Regions from separate parts of the Acuticoccus sediminis genome, predicted to be linked through region 2. Evidence: predicted binding sites of a transcription regulator. Region 2 holds the regulator's gene; each other region holds the start of a gene.
The links. The regulator PhoB, encoded in region 2, activates phosphate uptake and scavenging genes when phosphate is short. The targets are predictions, from matches to a motif close to TGTCATNNANCTGTCAT.
Positions count from the first base shown of each region.

Region 1 (4,505 bases), on a different contig from region 2:
GCGCGCCTGCGGGCCTCGGCGCGGCCGAGCCCCTCGTGCACGCGGATCGTCTCGGTGATCTGGTAGCCGATCTTGAGCACCGGGTTGAGGCTCGTCATCGGCTCCTGGAAGATCATCGAGGCGACCTTGCCGCGGATCTGTCGCATGCGCGGCTCGGAGGCGCCGACGATGTCCTCCGCGCCGAGGCGGATCGTGCCGTCCACGATGCGCCCCGTCCGCTTGGAGAGGAGGCGCATGATCGACAGCGCGGTCACGCTCTTGCCGCTGCCCGATTCGCCGACGACGCCGACGGTCTCGCCGCGGCGCACGTCGAACGAGACGCCGTCGACGGCCCGCACGATGCCGTCGCGGGTGAAGAACTGCGTCTTCAGCCCGTCGATGGCGAGGACCGGGGCCGCCGTGGCGGCGGCCCCTGCGATCGCGGGTGCCTCCTCGATCACGGACATCGGAGCCGCCCCCCGATGTCCGCCCGGCCCGCGGCGGCTGCCGTCTCGCGCGTCCCGGCAGGGCGATCAATACGCAAGGGCACAGCCGTCCTTGCGCGGCTCGGATCCGGCGATGAGGACGTCGCGATCATGGTCGAACCAGATGGCCTGGCCGCCGCCGACCGGGTCCTGGCGCACGACCTTGTGGCCGCGGGCGGCAAGATCGGCGGCGACCTCGTCGGAGATCGTCGCCTCGAGGCGCAGCTCGCCGTCGAAGGCGAAGGAGCGCGGGGCGGCGAGCGCGTCCTGCGGGTCGAGGGCGAGGTCGAGCATGCCGGTGACGACGGTGGAGTGGCCGACGGGCTGGTAGTGCCCGCCCATGACGCCGAACGGCATCACCATCCGGTCTCCCTCGCCGAGCATCGCCGGGATGATCGTGTGCATCGGCCGCTTGCCGGGCTCGATGACGTTCGGGTGCCCGTCGATCAGGCGGAAGCTGGTGCCGCGGTTCTGCAGCATGACGCCGCTCTGCGGCCCCATGATGCCGGAGCCGAACCCGGAGAACAGCGAGTTGATGAACGAGATCGCGTTGCGGTCCTTGTCGACCACGGTGAGGTAGGTCGTGTCGGAGTGCATCATCGGCTCGACCGGGGCCGGTTCCCTGGCGCGCTTCAGGTCGATGTCGGCGCGGATGCGATCGGCCTCGGCGGCGGAGAGAAGGTGGTCGGTCGGCACGTCGACGAAGGCCGGGTCGCCGATCAGCGCGTTGCGGCGGGCGTACGCGGCCTTGGCGGCCTCCGCGAGGAGGTGGATGCGGTCGGCCTCGCTGTAGCCCGGATCCCCGTAGGCGTAGCCGGAGAGGATGTTGAGCATGATGAGAGCCACGATGCCCTGCCCGGCGGGCGGGATCTCGTAGACGTCGTAGCCGCGGTAGTTGACGCTGATCGGGTCGACGTAGGTCGGCGTGTTGGTGGCGAAGTCCTCCAGGGTGTGGAGGCCGCCCAGCGTCTTGAGGCGGCCGACGATGTCCTCGGCGACGGGGCCCTCGTAGAAGCCCTTGCGGCCTTCCCTGCCCACCCGGCGGAGCGTTTCGGCGAGCTCCGGCTGCACGTGGCGGTCGCCGGCCCTCGGCGCCTTGCCGCCGGGCAGGAAGCGGGCCTTGGTGTAGGGATCGAGCGCGAGCTTGCCGGCGAGCCTGGCCCAGTCGTGCGCAACCCGCGGGGCGAGGAGGAAGCCATCCTCCGCCGACTTGATCGCCGGCTGCAGCAGCTCCTCGATGGACTTCGTGCCGTGGTCCTCGACGAGGCGGCACCAGCCGTCGACGGCGCCGGGGACGGTCACGGCATGGGGCGTCTCGACCTGGATCTCGGCGATGCCCGCCTCGCGGTACCAGTCGAGCGTCGCGGCCTTCGGGGCGCGCCCGGAGGCGTTGAGGCCGATGGGCCGCGGGCTGCCGGCCTTCCAGTAGATCGCGAAGCAGTCGCCGCCGAGTCCGGTCGAGTGGGGCTCGATCACGCAGAGCTGGGCCATCGCGGCGATCGCCGCGTCGACGGCGTTGCCACCGGAGCGCAGCACGTCGATCGCGGTAAGTGTCGCGAGGGGGTGGGCGGTCGCGGCTGCTCCATTCTGGGAATAGACGGCGGATCGGCCGGCGTTGAAGTCGCGGCGGGTCATTCGGGTATCCTCTCTTTGCCCCGCCCCGTCAGCCGGCGCGCGACAGGCGAGGCAAGGCGGTCGTTTCTGGTGTGAAGCAGGACACGGGCCATCCGGCCCCGGCGGCACACCTTTCGGTAGTGCCGTGCCCCCGGCGCCCCGCCTCCGCGCGGCAGGATCGCCCGAACGCCCGCCGATGGGAACCGGCGCCGTGACGAGGTGCCACGACCCGACGGAGGGCCGCGCCGGCCACTCGCGGCGGACGCCGCGGACGGGCGAGGCGCCGTCGAGCCGCACGGGGGCGGCGGGGAATCGCACGCGCCGTCATCATACTGTCGCCTCCCTATGGCAGAACTTATTCGAATGACATAGTAGAAGTACGGATGACACTGCGTGCCGTCTGCGGCGCGCCCGACGGAGGGGGACGGACAGTGAGTGGGAACGACCTCGGAGGATCCGCCACCGGTGCGGCGGGCCCAGCATGCCCCGACGCGCACACGCTCGGCACCCTCGCCCGCGCCGAACCGGGCGCGCTCAAGCGCGTCGCCGAAGCGCTGCTGGAGGACCTCGGCGACATCGAGGTGTTGGCGAGCCGGACGGGCCTCGCCATGCTGCCGCGCGAGGACAGCGTGACGGGAACGCTGTTCCATCTCGGCGAGGTGCTGGTCGCGGAGGCGCACATCCGGCTCGGCGACGGTGTCGAGGGGTACGGCGCCGTCGTCGGCCGCGACCTGGAGCGGGCGATGGCGATGGCGGTGGTCGACGCCGCGCTCGCGGCCGGCCGCGCGCCGCGCTCCGTCCACGACTTCGTCGCCGGGGAGGCGGCGCGCCACGCGGCGGAGGACACCGCCCGGCTCGCCAAGGTCGAGGCGACTCGCGTCGAGATGGAGGCCTTCTGATGGACGCACTCGTCACCCCGACCCCCGAAGACATTCGAATGAGTGAGGCGTTCGAGTCGCTGATGTGGGCGCTCGCCCGCCCCGGCACGCGCCAGCGTCTCGCCGAGCCGGGCCTTCTGCCGCTGGCCGCCAGCCTCCTCGACCGCGAGACGACGGTTCACGCCGGCGACGGGACGATGGCCGCGGCCCTCGCCGCGACCGGCGCCCGCGCGGCGCCCCTCGAGACGGCGGAGTTCGTCTTCACCTCCCTCGCCGGCGAGGCGGACGCGGCGCGGGCGGCGACGGCGTCGGTCGGCGATCCGCTCTACCCGGACCGCGCTGCCACCGTCTTCGCGCCCGCAACGTTCGGCGGCGGCGGGACGGCGCTGCGGCTCGGCGGGCCCGGCATCCGCGGCACCGTCCGCCTCCCGGTCGGCGGCGTCCACCCGTCGTTCTGGGCCGCGCGCGCGAGGGCGATCCGCTACCCGCTGGGCTTCGACCTCTACCTCGTCGCCGAGGACGAGGTCGTCGGCCTTCCCCGCTCCACCCGCATCGAGGTGATCTGATGGCCTACGCAGCGACCCGCGGCGGCGAGGAGGCGATCGCGCAGGCCGAGCGCCTCTACCGCGACGACCTCGGCCCCCTCACGGCAGGGCGCATCGCCGAGGTGCGCCGGGCGCTCCCCTACCTCGTCGACCGCGTGATGGGCGAAGCCTCGCTCTACGAGCCGGACCTCGCGGCGCTGGCGCTGGCGCAGACGGGCGGCGAGCTCTACGAGGCGGTGCTGCTCCTGCGCGCCTACCGCACGACGCAGCCGCGCCTGTGGACCGCCGAGCCGGTCACCCACCGCGACATCCTCACCGTCCGCCGCATCTCCGCCGCGTTCAAGGACATTCCCGGCGGGCAGATCCTCGGACCGACGCTCGACTACTCGCACCGCCTCCTGAAAGTCGGCGTCCTCGCCGGCGAGACGGACGTGCCGGAGCCCGTCACCCCCGGCAGGACCTCCGCGCCTGCCACGCAGCCGGCGCTCGCCGACTGGCAGCGCGAGCAGGGCCTCGTCGCGCCCGAGCGCGCCGCGAAGGTCCCGCTCGACGACATTCCCGACGTGACGCGCGACGGGCTCCTCTTTCCGCCGCCCCGGGCGCACCGGCTCCAGACGCTGGCGCGCGGCGACACCGGCGGCATGCTGGCCCTCGGCTACGCCAACCAGCGCGGCTACGGCCCCGTCCACCCCGCCGTCAACGACCTGCGGCTCGGCGAGGCGGAGGTGCGTCTGCGCCACCCGCGCGGCACGGTCTTCAGCGCCGGGCGCGTGCGCGTCAGCGAGACGGAGATGGTGTCGAAGGACCCGAGGGCGGACACGCTGAAGCTCGGCTTCTGCGCGACGTTCGGCTGGAACGAGGTGAAGACCATCGCCGGCGCGACCCTCGACCTCTCGATGGAGGAGCAAAGCGCCTTCGCCGCCGCCGACGAGGAGTTCGTCCTCTACCACACCGAACCCACCGAGGCGTCGGGCTTCTGCATCCACTTCAAGATGCCGCACTAC
Region 1 covers NZ_QHHQ01000009.1:71,939-76,443, reverse strand. Annotated here, with positions in the region: gene DLJ53_RS29270 (ABC transporter ATP-binding protein) at 1-446, opposite strand, end outside; gene ggt (gamma-glutamyltransferase) at 513-2,099, opposite strand; gene phnG (phosphonate C-P lyase system protein PhnG) at 2,510-2,977, shown strand; gene phnH (phosphonate C-P lyase system protein PhnH) at 2,977-3,522, shown strand; gene DLJ53_RS29250 (carbon-phosphorus lyase complex subunit PhnI) at 3,522-4,505, shown strand, end outside.
Region 1: phnG (phosphonate C-P lyase system protein PhnG) is a predicted target of PhoB. The motif match lies at 2,401-2,417, and genes of this name have one in related genera.

Region 2 (4,505 bases):
CCGCGCCGCGCCCGGTGAAGATCGAGGCGCGGGACGTCTCGGTGATCTACGGCTCCAAGGAGGCCGTGCACGGCATCTCGATCGACATTCCGGCCCAGGCGGTGACCGCGTTCATCGGCCCGTCCGGCTGCGGCAAGTCGACGTTCCTGCGCTGCTTCAACCGCATGAACGACACGATCCCCGGCTGCCGCGTGCTCGGTGAGATCATGATGGACGGCGAGGACCTCAACGACCATTCGCTGGACGTGGTGCTGCTGCGCGCGCGTGTCGGCATGGTGTTCCAGAAGCCGAACCCGTTCCCGAAGTCGATCTACGAGAACATCTGCTACGGCCCGCGCATCCACGGCCTCGCGCACAAGAAGGCGGACCTCGACGTCATCGTCGAACGGTCGCTGGTCCGCGCCGGTCTCTGGAACGAGGTGAAGGACCGCCTGCACGAGCCTGGCACCGGCCTCTCCGGCGGCCAGCAGCAGCGCCTGTGCATCGCCCGTGCGATCGCGGTGGAGCCGGAAGTCATCCTGATGGACGAGCCGTGCTCGGCGCTCGACCCGATCGCCACCGCGACCGTCGAGGGCCTCATCAAGGAGCTGCGCGAGAACTACACGATCATCATCGTGACGCACTCGATGAGCCAGGCGCAGCGCGTCTCCGACCGGACGGCCTACTTCCACCTCGGCGACCTCATCGAGGAAGGCCCGACGTCGAGCATCTTCAACGACCCGCAGGAGCCGCGTACGCGCGACTACATCTCCGGCGTTTTCGGATAAGTTTAAGCAACCGCCTTTGGTTCGAGTGAGGAGCAGCGCGTTGGTGCTGGCACGTGATCGGGACCGCGAGCTTGTCAGTCTCGCGGCGGAGGTCGCCGAGATGGGCGGCCTCGCTGAACATTTGGTGATGGACTCGGTGACCGCGCTGACGCGCATCGACACGCAGCGTGCGCGCGCCGTCATCGAGGCGGACCAGCGCCTCGACGCGATGCAGCGCAGCGTCGAGAACCATGCCGTCGACCTGATCGCGGCGCACCGTCCGCAAGGCAAGCCGCTGCGCGAGCTGGTCGCGGCGATGCGCATCTCCTCCGACCTCGAACGCGTCGGCGATCTCGCCAAGAACAACGCCAAGCGCGTTCTCGCGATCGAGGGGCGGGCCTACCCGCCGCGCGTGGCGCTCGGCGTCGAGCACATGTCCGACATCGCGCTCGAGCAGATGAAGTCGGTGCTCGACGCGTTCACCTCGCAGGACCTCTCGGCGGCGCTCGACGTGCGCAGCCGCGACGACGAGATCGACGCCATCTACACGTCGATCTTCCGCGAGCTGCTGACGTACATGATGGAGGATCCGCGCAACATCACGTTCTGCACGCACCTCCTGTTCTGCGCCAAGAACATCGAGCGGATCGGCGACCACGCCACCAACATCGCCGAGAACATCCACTATCTCATCACGGGCGAGCAGCCGGTCGAGGCGCGGGCCAAGGGGGACTCCTCGTCGTACCTGTCCGCCGACTGGGCCGAGCCCGAGAACGGTCGCGGAGGCCACTGACTTGCCGCAGGTCATGATCGTCGAGGACGAGGAGCCGCTGGTCCTCGTCCTGCGCTACAACCTCGAGGCGGAAGGCTACGACGTCGAGAGCGCCAGCCGCGGCGACGAGGCGGAGCTGAAGCTCCTGGAGGGCCTGCCGGACCTTCTGATCCTCGACTGGATGCTGCCGGGCCTGTCCGGGATCGAGCTGTGCCGGCGCCTGCGCTCGCGGCCGCAGTCGGAGAACCTGCCGATCATCATGCTGACGGCGCGCGGCGAGGAGACCGAGCGCATCCGCGGCCTCGCGACGGGCGCGGACGACTACGTGGTGAAGCCCTTCTCGACGCCGGAGCTGATGGCCCGGGTCCGCGCCATTCTGCGGCGCACCAAGCCGGCGGTGGTCTCCACGCTGCTGAAGGCCGGCGACATCGAGCTCGACCGCACGACCCACCGCGTGCGCCGCGCGACGCGCGAGGTGCACCTCGGCCCGACCGAGTTCCGCCTGCTGGAGTTCCTGATGCAGTCCCCCGGCCGCGTCTTCACGCGCGAGCAGCTCCTCGACGGGGTGTGGGGGCGGGACGTCTACGTGGACGAGCGCACGGTGGACGTGCACATCGGCCGACTGCGCAAGGCGATCAATCGCGGCAAGGCCAAGGATCCGATCCGCACCGTGCGCGGCGCGGGCTACGCCTTCAACGACCAGTTCCACATCCGCTGAGCGGAGGGGCGTCGCCGGCATCCGGCGTGGGGCGCGCCTCGGCGCGCCTGCCGGCCCCGCCCGATCGGCGGGCCGGCCGTGTCGGCCGCGTCAGTTCGACTTGGTCGAGCGGCGCGACGGGAAGGCCTGCTCGCAGTGCGCGCTGCAGTACGTCTCGCCCACCGCGACGCGGGCGCCGCAGAAACGGAAGTCCGCGCTCGACGGATCGCCCACCGGCCAGCGGCAGTGCGCGGAGGAGAGCTCCATGAGGGTGATGCCGTCGGTCAGGTGCACGACCTCTGCGACCGGCCGGGGCGCGGTCTCCATTTCCGGCTCCTCGACCACTTTGACGGCCACCGCGCCGGCGGCCATTACACGCGGCGCCGCGGCGGGCTTTGCCACCGGCGGCGGCGCACTGCGGGCGCGGGTCGCCCGCGCCTGGGGGGCTTTGACCCGGCCGGAGAGGCCGAGCCGGTGGATTTTGCCGATCACCGCGTTACGGGTCACGCCGCCCAGCGAACTGGCGATTTGCGAGGCGGACATGCCTTCTGCCCACATCTTGCGCAAAACCTCGATCCGCTCGTCGGTCCAGCTCATCGCGAATCCCTTTGCTCACGGCCGATCCACACGCGGTCCACAGCCCAAACCGGTGGGTGCGGGGCACTATGGAGTCGGGCGATGTCTTGCCTTTACCCGCGGAATCGTAAGAGATTTGAGGATTCACGGTCTAGAGTCGGCGAGTCCACGGCGACTCAAACCTTGCTTTTTCCCCAACCATCGGAAAGAAAGCCCGCCTGTTCCGCAGTAGCCCGTTGGGGGCGCTCGGAACGACCTTCGCATACATCGCGAGTGAACCCATGACGACGAACAGCCTGTTCCCGACCTACAACCGCGCTGACATCTCCTTCGAGAAGGGTGAGGGCGTGTGGCTCGTGGGCTCCGACGGGCGACGATACCTCGACATGGGGTCGGGCATCGCCGTCACGGGCGTCGGCCACGCGCACCCGCACCTCGTCGCCGTGCTGCAGGAGGCGGCCACGAAGGTCTGGCACACGTCCAACCTCTACCGCATTCCCGAGCAGGAGCGCCTCGCCGACCGGCTGACCGCCGCGACGTTCGCCGAGCGCGTCTTCTTCTGCAACTCGGGCGCCGAGGCGAACGAGGCCGCGATCAAGACCGCGCGCCGCTATCAATATGTGAGCGGGCACCCCGAGCGGACGCGCATCATCACCTTCACGGGCGCCTTCCACGGCCGCACGCTGGGCGCGCTCGCGGCCACGGGCGTCGCCAAGTACATGGAGGGCTTCGGCGAGCCCGCGCCCGGATTCGACAAGCTGCCGCTCGGCGACATCGACGCGGTGAAGGCCGCCGTCGGCCCGGAGACCGCCGCGATCATGGTCGAGCCCGTGCAGGGCGAGGGCGGGATCCAGATGGTCGACCGCGGCTTCCTGCAGGCGCTGCGGCAGATCTGCGACGACAACGGACTGGTCCTGATCTTCGACGAGATCCAGACCGGCGTCGGCCGCTTCGGCACTCTCTTCGCCTACGAGGCGCTGGGCGTGACGCCGGACGTCCTGACCTCCGCCAAGGGTCTCGGCGGCGGTTTCCCGATCGGCGCGTGCCTCGCCACCGCCGCGGTGGGCGATGCGATGACGCCGGGCACCCACGGCACCACCTTCGGCGGCACCCCGCTCGCCTGCGCCGTCGCCAACGGCGTGCTCGACGTGATCCTCGCCGATGGCTTCCTCGACGAGGTGAAGCGCAAGGGGGCCTTCCTCATGCAGTCGCTGTCGAGCGTCGTCGACTCGCACCCCGAGGTGTTCGAGGGCGTGCGCGGAGAAGGGCTGATGATCGGCGTCAAATGCCGCGTCGCGGCGGCCGACGTCGCGACGGCGGCGCGCGATGCCGGCCTGCTCGTCATTCCGGCGGGCGACAATGTGGTGCGCTTCCTCCCCGGCCTCGTGGCCACGCAGGAGGATCTGCGCGAGGCGGCGCAGCGGCTCGAAGCGGCAGGCGTGGCCGTCGAAAAGGCGAAGAAGGATACCGCGGTCGTATGACCCCCAAGCACTTTCTGGACATCGCGTCTCAGACCCCTGAGGCGCTCCGCGCCATTTTGGACGAAGGCCACCGGGTCAAGGCGGAGGGGCGCATCCGCACCGACCGCCTGCGCGGCAAGACGCTCGCCATGCTGTTCGAGAAGCCGTCGACGCGGACGCGCTTCTCGTTCGACCTCGCCATGCGTGAGCTGGGCGGCGACACCATCGTCGCCTCCGGCAGCGAAATGCAGCTC
Region 2 covers NZ_QHHQ01000001.1:284,128-288,632, reverse strand. Annotated here, with positions in the region: gene pstB (phosphate ABC transporter ATP-binding protein PstB) at 1-767, shown strand, start outside; gene phoU (phosphate signaling complex protein PhoU) at 811-1,539, shown strand; gene phoB (phosphate regulon transcriptional regulator PhoB) at 1,541-2,236, shown strand; gene DLJ53_RS01165 (GcrA family cell cycle regulator) at 2,327-2,812, opposite strand; gene DLJ53_RS01160 (aspartate aminotransferase family protein) at 3,073-4,272, shown strand; gene argF (ornithine carbamoyltransferase) at 4,269-4,505, shown strand, end outside.

Region 3 (4,505 bases), on a different contig from region 2:
GCCTGGGAGCTGCTCCATGCCGACGGCCAGGTGGCGACCGTTCCGCACACGCCGCGGCTGGTCACGGACGACATGGCGGTGCTGCGCCAGGCGGCGCTCGCCGGGGCGGGCGCCGTGCAGCTGCCGACCATCTTCGTCTGGGAGGACGTCCGGGCCGGCCGCCTCGCGCATGTCCTGCCCGACTGGAGACCTCGGGCCGGCATCGTCCACGCCGTCTTTCCCTCGCGCCGCGGGCTGCTTCCGTCAGTGCGGGCGCTGGTCGATTTCCTCGCCCACGAGTGCTCCCTCCAGCGATCTCAGGCCAACGAGTACGTGCGGCCCGTCCGTGACGTGCGCGCGATCTGATCCTCGCTGCGTGTCCGGCCCCGGCGGCGATGCCCGGCGCGTGGCCGCCGCCGGTCTCCCCCGGATGCGCGCTGCCGCGCTCGTCAGTACTTCGACGGCACGTAGAGCTCCTCCGGCAGCACCGACCGCTCGTACTGCGGGTTGTAGTAGCGGTCCGGCAGGGTGACCTCCTCCTGCGGGACCGGCTCGTAGGGGATCATCGACAGAAGGTGGTCGATACAGTTGAGGCGGGCACGCTTCTTGTCATTGCCGGGGACGATGTACCAGGGCGCCTCCGGGATGTTGGTGCGTGCCAGCATCTCCTCCTTCGCCTTGGTATAGGCCTCCCAGCGCACGCGGGACTGCAGGTCCATCGGGCTCAGCTTCCACTGCTTGAGGGGATCGTGGATCCGCATCAGGAAGCGCAGCTGCTGCTCCTCGTCGGTGATCGAGAACCAGTACTTGATGACTCGGATCCCCGATCGCACCAGCATGCGTTCGAAGTCCGGAACATCCTCGAAGAACTGCTCGACCTGATCCTCGCGGGCGAAGCCCATCACGCGCTCGACTCCGGCGCGATTGTACCAGCTGCGGTCGAACAGGACGATCTCGCCGCCGGCCGGCAGGTGCGGGACGTAGCGCTGAAAATACCACTGGCTCCGTTCCCGCTCGGAGGGCGCCGGCAACGCCACGGTGCGGCAGACCCGCGGGTTCAGGCGCTGGGTGATCCGCTTGATGACGCCGCCCTTGCCGGCCGAGTCGCGGCCTTCGAAGATCACGACAACCTTCTCGCCGGTATATCTCACCCAATCGTGCATCTTGATCAGCTCGGACTGCAGATGCAGGAGCTTGCGAAGGTAATCCTTGCGGTCGAGGCTGGGCGGATGGGCCTTGTCGTAGATCTTGCGGATCTCGAGGGACAGGGCCGGCTCGGACATCTCCAGCTCATAGTCCTCGTCGAGCGTGTCGGCGAGCTCGGCTTCCAGCCAGTCCAGGTCCTCGGTGTGCTTCTGTCCTGTCATTGTCCATCCCTGTCTGGTCGGCGGCGCGGAAGTCCGCAGGTCCCCGGGCGCTATAGCGAGTGGCTTGTGACGCATGTGTGACGGACGGGAGAGCGGGCCCGCGCTGGCGCGTTCCTCCCTGGCTGCGGCCGACGTGCGGCATCGGGGGAGGGGGCGTCGAGACCGCGCCGCCGGGGCGGCACGCCGCGAGCGGGGACCTTCGCGGGTTTGCGCCGCGGCGGCCGGGAGCGGTGTGGTTTGTCGCGCCCGGGCGAGGCAGGCCCGCCAGGATGGCGGGGCGTGAGCCTTATCTGAGGGCGTGCACCGGCGCGCTCACGCGGCGCAGACCACGGTCCGGGTCACCGCCGGCGGCGGCCAGCAGGCGGCGCAGGTAGACGACCTCCTGACGCGCCTGGTTCAGACTCGCCTGATATTGCCCTGAATCCGCGAACATCTGGAGCGTTTCCAGGCGGTCCTCGGCGGCCGCAAGTCGTCTTCTGAGCCGTTCGTCGGAATCCCCACCCATGGCGCCCCAACCCTCTCATCTCCACGATGAGACCTGCACGCAACAGCCTCTAGGAGATACAGACGCTGCTTAACGACGCCTTAAGCGGTGATTCGCCATGGGGCCGGTCACCCACGGAACTCGGGTCGTTCCCGGCGGGTCGGAACCGCGCCGGCACCCTCTCTCCGCAGCCCGATCGTGGCTGCGCCGACGGCTTCCGGAGCCGCCGGCGCAGGTGTTCGCAAACGTGCTGGCGTGGGCGATCGGTCACACTCGTCCGACGAGCGGGAGCCGACCGGGGGCTTACATCGGGACGAGGACGGCGACGCCGAACATTTCCGCATCGTCGGACAGGAAGTCGGCGATCCGCCAGCCGGCCGATCCGCATAGCGCCTCGAGACTCCGGCGCGTGAACTTCCGGCTGCTTTCGGTGTGGATCGTCTCGCCGGCGGCGAACTCAGCGGTGCGGTCGCCGACATGGACTCTCTGGTCCGCCTGACTGACGAGGTGCATCTCGATCCGTGCCTCCTCGGCATTCCACACCGCCCGGTGTGCGAACCGTTCGGTGTCGAAGTCGGTCCCGATCTCCCGGTTCATGCGATGGAGGAGGTTCAGATTGAACGCGGCGGTGACGCCGGCGGCATCGTCGTAGGCGCGCACCAGGGTGCCGGGGTCCTTGACGAGATCCACCCCGAGAATGAAGGCCCGGATCCCCGGCCAGGACCGCACCTCCTCGAGCAGCGCGACCGCAGCCGCGGGGTCGAGGTTGCCGATGGTGGAGCCCGGGAAGAACGCGACGCGCGGCCCCGCTTCCGGCGGCAGGGCGAGCGGCTCGGTGAAATCGCCGACGACGGGCGTGATCTCCAGTTCCGGATAGTCCGCGGCGAGTTCAGTCGCCGTGGCGTCGAGGAAATCCGACGAGACGTCGATCGGCACGTAGCTCGCCAGCGCGTCGAGGCGGTCGAGAAGGAGCCGCGTCTTCGAGCTCGCGCCGCTCCCGAGTTCCACGAGCTCCGCTCGGCTCGGCACCTGCGCCGCCAGCCGCTCCAGGTGCTCGCGCAGGATCCGCTCCTCGGTCCGCGTCGGGTAGTACTCCGGCAACTCGGTGATCTGCACGAAGAGCTCGCTGCCGGCAGCGTCATAGAGCCATTTCGGCTCCATGGTCTTGCGGCCGCGGGTCAATCCGTCCCGTGCCGCCTCCAGCAGCGCGGCATTGGTCACGACAGGCTTGTCCATCTCAAACGTCCCGCGCCAGCCGCAGGCCCAGCATCTGCCAGCGCTGATGCGGGTAGAAGAAGGTCCGGTAGGTCGGTCTCATCTGGCGGACCGGCGTGGCGCACGACCCGCCGCGCAGGACGAACTGATTGACCATGAACTTGCCGTTGTATTCGCCAATCGCCCCCTCGGGCGGGCGAAAGCCGGGATAGGGGCTGAAGGGGCTCTGCGTCCACTCCCAGACATCGCCCCAGGGCGAGCCTCCAGGCAGCGGCCGAAGGGTGCCCGACTCCAGGAAATTGCCCGTGATGGGGCGATTGCGGAAGGCCGTCTCCCACTCCGCCTCGGTCGGCAGCCGCGCGCCGGCCCAGCGGGCGAAGGCGTCGGCCTCGTAGTAGCTGACATGGCAGACCGGGGCGTCGAGGTTGACCGGCTGCGGACCCCTCAGCGTGAAGCTCCACCACGCGCCGTCCTGCTCCCACCAGTAGAGCGGGGCGTCCCAGGCGTTCTTCTCGCACGCGGCCCAGCCGTCCATCAGCCACAGCGGCGTCGTCGCGTAGCCGCCGTCTTCCATGAATGCGATCCACTCGCGATTGGTCACCGGCCGGTCGGCGATCTCGTAAGGGTCGAGCCAGACCTTGTGCCGCGGTCCCTCGCAGTCATACGCGAAGCCGGAGCCGTCATGCCCGATCTCGGTCAGTCCGCCGTCGTGCCGAGTGAAGGTGAGCGGGACCTCGTCGGTGACGGGGCAGGGCGCCGGGTCGCGGTAGGTCGGCATCAGCGGGTTGTAGGAGAGGCCGTGCAGAAGGTCCGTGACGAGGAGCTCCTGGTGCTGCATCTCGTGATGACAGCCCAGCTCGACCAGCTCGGCGATCTCCACGTGGTCGGCCCGGTCCTCTTGCAGGAGGCGCTGGATCGAGTCGTCGACGAAGCGGCGGTAGTCGAGCACGGCCTGGCCGTCCGGCCGCGAGACCAGACCCCGCTTGTCGCGAGCGTGCCGGGGACCGGCCTGCACGTAATAGGAGTTGAACAGGAAGGCGAAGCGATCGTCGGGCGACCGGTAGGACGCCGAGCGGGGTTTCAGGATGAACTCTTCGAAGAACCAGGTCGTGTGCGCCAGGTGCCACTTGGCCGGGCTGGCGTCGGACATCGACTGGAGCATCATGTCCTCGGGTGCGAGCGGCGCGGTCAGTTCGTCCGTGGTCGCCCGCACATCCGCGTAGAGGATGCCGGCCTCGCCGGCCGTATCCTGTCTGATGTGGCGTTTCGCTGTCACGATGAGCCCTCCTGCTGGAGTCTGAGGAACCGCCGGGGGCTGCACATGTTCCTGCGGTGCGGACGGTTGGTGCCCCGACGGATCAGTCGGCCGTGCGTATACCAAAGGAATCGGTTATTCGAGCAGCCGCGGTCGGTCCTTTTGACGCTTCTTTGGCCCGGCGTGCACGGGGAGCACCCGCACG
Region 3 covers NZ_QHHQ01000002.1:957,123-961,627, forward strand. Annotated here, with positions in the region: gene DLJ53_RS12250 (LysR substrate-binding domain-containing protein) at 1-345, shown strand, start outside; gene ppk2 (polyphosphate kinase 2) at 429-1,346, opposite strand; gene DLJ53_RS12260 (hypothetical protein) at 1,633-1,851, opposite strand; gene egtD (L-histidine N(alpha)-methyltransferase) at 2,134-3,066, opposite strand; gene egtB (ergothioneine biosynthesis protein EgtB) at 3,068-4,321, opposite strand.
Region 3: ppk2 (polyphosphate kinase 2) is a predicted target of PhoB. The motif match lies at 1,413-1,429, and genes of this name have one in related genera.

Region 4 (4,505 bases), 660 kb from region 2:
GCGCGTTCTTCCTCGCCGACGACGCCTTCCGCAAGGGCGAGTTCATCGACGTCGGCGGCGTGATGGGGGCGGTCGAGAAGATCTCCATCCGCTCCTTCCAGCTCCGCCACCAGAACGGGCCCCTGCACACCATCCCCTTCGGCGAGATCAAGCAGCTCACCAACTATTCGCGAGACTGGGTGGTGATGAAGCTCCCCTTGCGCATCCCCTACGGCACCGACGTCGAGCGGGTCCGCAAGCTGATCAAGAAACTCGGCCAGGAGCTGCTGGAGGATCCCGAGTGCGGGCCGCTCTTCCTGGCGCCGCTGAAGTCGCAGGGCGTCATCGAGATGGAAGACTCGGCGATGATCATCCGCGTGAAGTTCATGACCAAGCCGGGCGACCAGTTCGTCGTGCGGCGCCACGTCTACACGCGGATCGGCGAGCTCTTCGACCGCGAGGGCATCCAGTTCGCGCACCGCTACGTCACGGTGCGGATCGACCCGCCCGACGCGCCGGCCGACCAGCAGCAGGCAGCGGCCGCCGCGGCCGAGCAGATCCTCAACCAGGAGGAAGAACAGCGCCGCGCCTGACCACGGACCGGAGCCGGGAGCCGGAGCCGGGGCCGGTCGGGACTGCCCCGCCCCGGCAAACCGATGCGCCGCAGGACGCCGGCACGGCCTGTCGTCCGCTTCGCGCCCTGGCAGGGTCTCGCCCCCCCGCTGCCCGCAGATAGCGCCCGTGTCCTCGACCTCGCCGTTCGTCGGGCGCAACGCGCCCCTCCTGCCGGCTACGGCGTGACGGGCACGGCGGCAGGGACCTTGTGCCACTCGCGCACCATGGTCCGTGCAAGCCCCTCGGCGGCCGAGCGGTTCGGCCCGTCCGGGGCGACGCCGATGGTATAGGCCGCGCCCGGCACGCGGACGGCCGGCAGCGGGTCGATGAGCGCCCCCTGCGCGAGCTGCGGCCCGAGCAGCTCCACCGGGGCGACGATCGCGCCGAGCCCTGCGAGCGCGGCCTCCATCGCCACGTAGAAGTGCGGGTAGACCCTGGCCGGCCTGACGGGCGGACCGCCGTACGCGCGCTGGCACCAGCGGGCGAGTTCGCCGGTGCGGGTGGCCGCGTCGACGAAGGGGAGCTGCCGCGTGTCGGCGACGTCCGCCAGCGCCGGCGGCACCAAGAGGCCGAGCGCCTCGACGAACAGCGGCCGGGGCGCGAGGCGTCCGGCGAGCGGCTCGCCCCGCCGCACCACGAGGTCGAACTCCAGCGCGTCCCAGTCCTCGGTCGTGTGCGTGGGGCGGACGCGGATGCCGGCCTCGCCGCCGTCCATCTCCAGCGCCGGGAGATGCGGGATCAGCCAGCGCATCGCGAAGGTCGCCGGGGCGACGACGGTCAGCACCTTCTGCCGCTCGGCGACGAGGATGGCGTCGAGCGCGTCCTCGATCTCCTCCAGCGCGCCGCCGACGGCGGCGGCCAGGCGCTCGCCGGCGGCATTGGCGATCATGCCGCGGCGCCGCTCGCGGAACATCGGCATGCCGATCCACTGTTCCAGATGCGCGAGTTGCTTGCTCACGGCACCATGCGTCACGGACAAGTCCTCCGCCGCCGCGGACACGCTCCCCGTCCGGACCACGCTTTCAAGTGCAATTAATGATTTGATCGGCGGAAGTCGTCGTTTTGTCATGTGAATTCATCTCACATCAAACGAATTTATTTCGATTGCACGGCGAGAGTGCTTGCGGTTACCCCATTCAGCGACGCGAAAGCGTTACATATCTTTGATAAACCTCCTTATACATCAAACACATGGCGGTTTGATAACGGGCGGTGCTTTCTCACTCGGAGGACCGATGGCTCCCGCACTGAACGGCGCACCCGACGTCGCCGTCGCCAACGGCCGCAGCTACGCCCTGCCGCGCCGCCCGACCGCGGTGATCTGCTACGACGGCTGCGACCCGGCCTATGTCGAAGCCGCCCGCGCCGCGGGTGTCGTGCCCCACCTCTCGGCCATGATGGACGGCGGCTTCGCCGCGACCGCCCTCGCCGCGATGCCGACGTTCACCAACCCCAACAACGTCTCCATCGTCACCGGCGCGCCGCCGGCGGTGCACGGCATATCGGGCAACTACTATTTCGACGCGGCGACTGGCCGCGAGGTCATGATGCTGGACGCCGAGGGGATGCGCGCCGGCACGATCCTCGCCGCGCTGGCCCGGAAGGGCGCGCGGGTCGCGGCCGTGACGGCGAAGGACAAGCTCCTCAAGGCGCTCGCCCGGGACCTCACCGGCATCGCCTTCTCCGCCGAGCGCGCCGACGCCGCCACCCTCGCCGAGAACGGCATCGACGACGCCACCCGCCTCGTCGGCCGCGCCGCGCCCGAGCCGTACGTCCCCGACCTCTCCCTCTTCGTGCTCGACGCCGGCGTGAGGCTGATCGGCGATGGGATGGTCGACATCGCCTACCTCTCCCTCTCGGACCTCATCCAGCACGCCCACGCCCCCGGCACGCCCGAGGCGAACGCCTTCATGGCCGCGGTGGACGAGCGCGTCGGCCGGCTGCTGGCAGCGGGCGCGGTCGTCGGCATCGTCGCCGACCACGGCATGAACGACATGACCGACGCCGCCGGCGCGCCCCGCGTCGCCTACATCGCCGACACGCTCGACGCGGCGTTCGGCGGCGGCGCCACGCGGGTGATCTGCCCCATCACCGACCCGTTCGTGCGCCATCACGGTGCGCTCGGCGGCTTCGTGCGCGTCCACGTGACGGACCCGGGCCTCGCCGCGGAGGACGTCCACCGGGCCGTCGCCGCCATCGAGGGCGTCGGCGAGGCGCTGACGGGGGCCGAGGCCGCCGCCCGCTTCGAGATGCCGCCTGAACGCGAGGGCGACGTCGTCGCGATCGGCGCGCACGGCTGGGCGCTCGGCGCGCACGCGGCGGACCACGACCTCTCCGCGCTCGCAGGCGCGCGGCTCCGCTCGCACGGCGGGCTCGCCGAGCAGACGGTGCCGTTCGTCCTCTCCCATCCCCTCAACGAGGCCTACCGGGAGGCGGCCGCGACCCGGACGCTGCGCAACTTCGACATCTTCGACTTCGCGCTCAACGGGACGGTCCAGTGACCCGCGCCTTCGTCGTCATCCTCGACGGACTTCGGCGGGACCTCGTCTCGCCGGAGACGACGCCCAACCTCACCCGCTTCGCCGCCGGCGCGACGACCTTCACCGCCCACCGCTCGGTCTTCCCGTCGGCGACGCGGGTGGTGTCGGCTGCCTTCTCGACCGGGTGCTACCCGGCGCGCAACGGCCTCCAGGGCAACACCGTCGCGCTGGTGAAGGACGGGGCGCTGACTCTCCACGACGTCGGCAGGCCGGACTTCTTCGCGGCCAAGCGGGCCCTCACCGGCTCCGCCCTCCACCGCCCCACGATGGCCGAGCGCCTCAAGGACCGGGGCGGCGTGGTCGTCTTCAACAACGTCTCGCCCGGCGCGGCCTACGCCCACGACCCGGACGGATACGGCACCGTCTACCACCGCGCCGGCTCGCACGCCCCCGGCCTCGCCCCGGTCGCGAAACCGCTCGACGTCACCCTCGGCATCGAGGGCGACAGGGCGATGGCCGAGCGCTTCGTCGCCGAGGCGGTCCACGGCGCCGCCGCGCTCTCGGTCCTCTGGCTTTCCGAGCCGGACACGACGCAGCACGCGACGCCGCTCGGTTCCCCGGAGCACCTCGCCGTGCTCGCGGAGGCGGACGCCATCGCCGGCTGCGTCCTCGCCGCCATCGACAGGCTGGACGAGGACACCCTCCTCGTCGTCGGCTCCGACCACGGGCACCAGACCGTCGGCGAGGTCGTCGACATCGACGCCTACCTCGTCGCCGCCGGGCTGAAGCGGGAGGGGGGCGCGGACGTCGTGGTCGCCCCCAACGGCACCGGCGCGCTCGTCTACGTCGCCCCGGAGGCGGCCGACCGCGTCAGCGCCATCGCCGACGCCATCGCCGCGGCGCCCTGGTCCGGCACCGTCCTCGCCGGCGACCAGCTCGCGGAGATCGGGCAGGCCCCCACGGGCGGTCTCGCCATCGCCGTGTCCATGGCGGCGAGCGATGCGCCCAACACCTACGGGGTCCCCGGCACCAGCGCCGCGGCGAGGCCCGCCGGCGGCAAGCCCGACCGGCTCGGCTGCGGCCAGCACGGCGGTCTCGGCCGCTACGAGCAGTCGCCGGTCCTCATGATCCGCGGGCGCGGCCACCGCCCCGGCATCCGCTCCGGCGAGCCGACCTCCATCGTCGACCTCGCCCCCACCATCCTCACCCATCTCGGCGTCCCCCACGAGGGCCTCGATGGGCGGGACCTCCTCGCCACTCTGGAACCCCACGGAGATCAACGGCCATGACGCACATGACGCAGACGCGCTTCCGTCTCGACCGCCGGCAGCTCATGCTCGGCACCGCGGCGGCGGCCCTCTTCGCCGCCGCCCCGGCGTTCGCCCAGTCCCCCGAGCCCGTCCACGGCGGCACGCTGCGCTACGCGACGCT
Region 4 covers NZ_QHHQ01000001.1:939,156-943,660, reverse strand. Annotated here, with positions in the region: gene DLJ53_RS04040 (mechanosensitive ion channel family protein) at 1-572, shown strand, start outside; gene DLJ53_RS04035 (LysR substrate-binding domain-containing protein) at 770-1,663, opposite strand; gene phnA (phosphonoacetate hydrolase) at 1,830-3,095, shown strand; gene DLJ53_RS36340 (alkaline phosphatase family protein) at 3,092-4,363, shown strand; gene DLJ53_RS04020 (ABC transporter substrate-binding protein) at 4,360-4,505, shown strand, end outside.
Region 4: phnA (phosphonoacetate hydrolase) is a predicted target of PhoB. The motif match lies at 1,786-1,802, and genes of this name have one in related genera.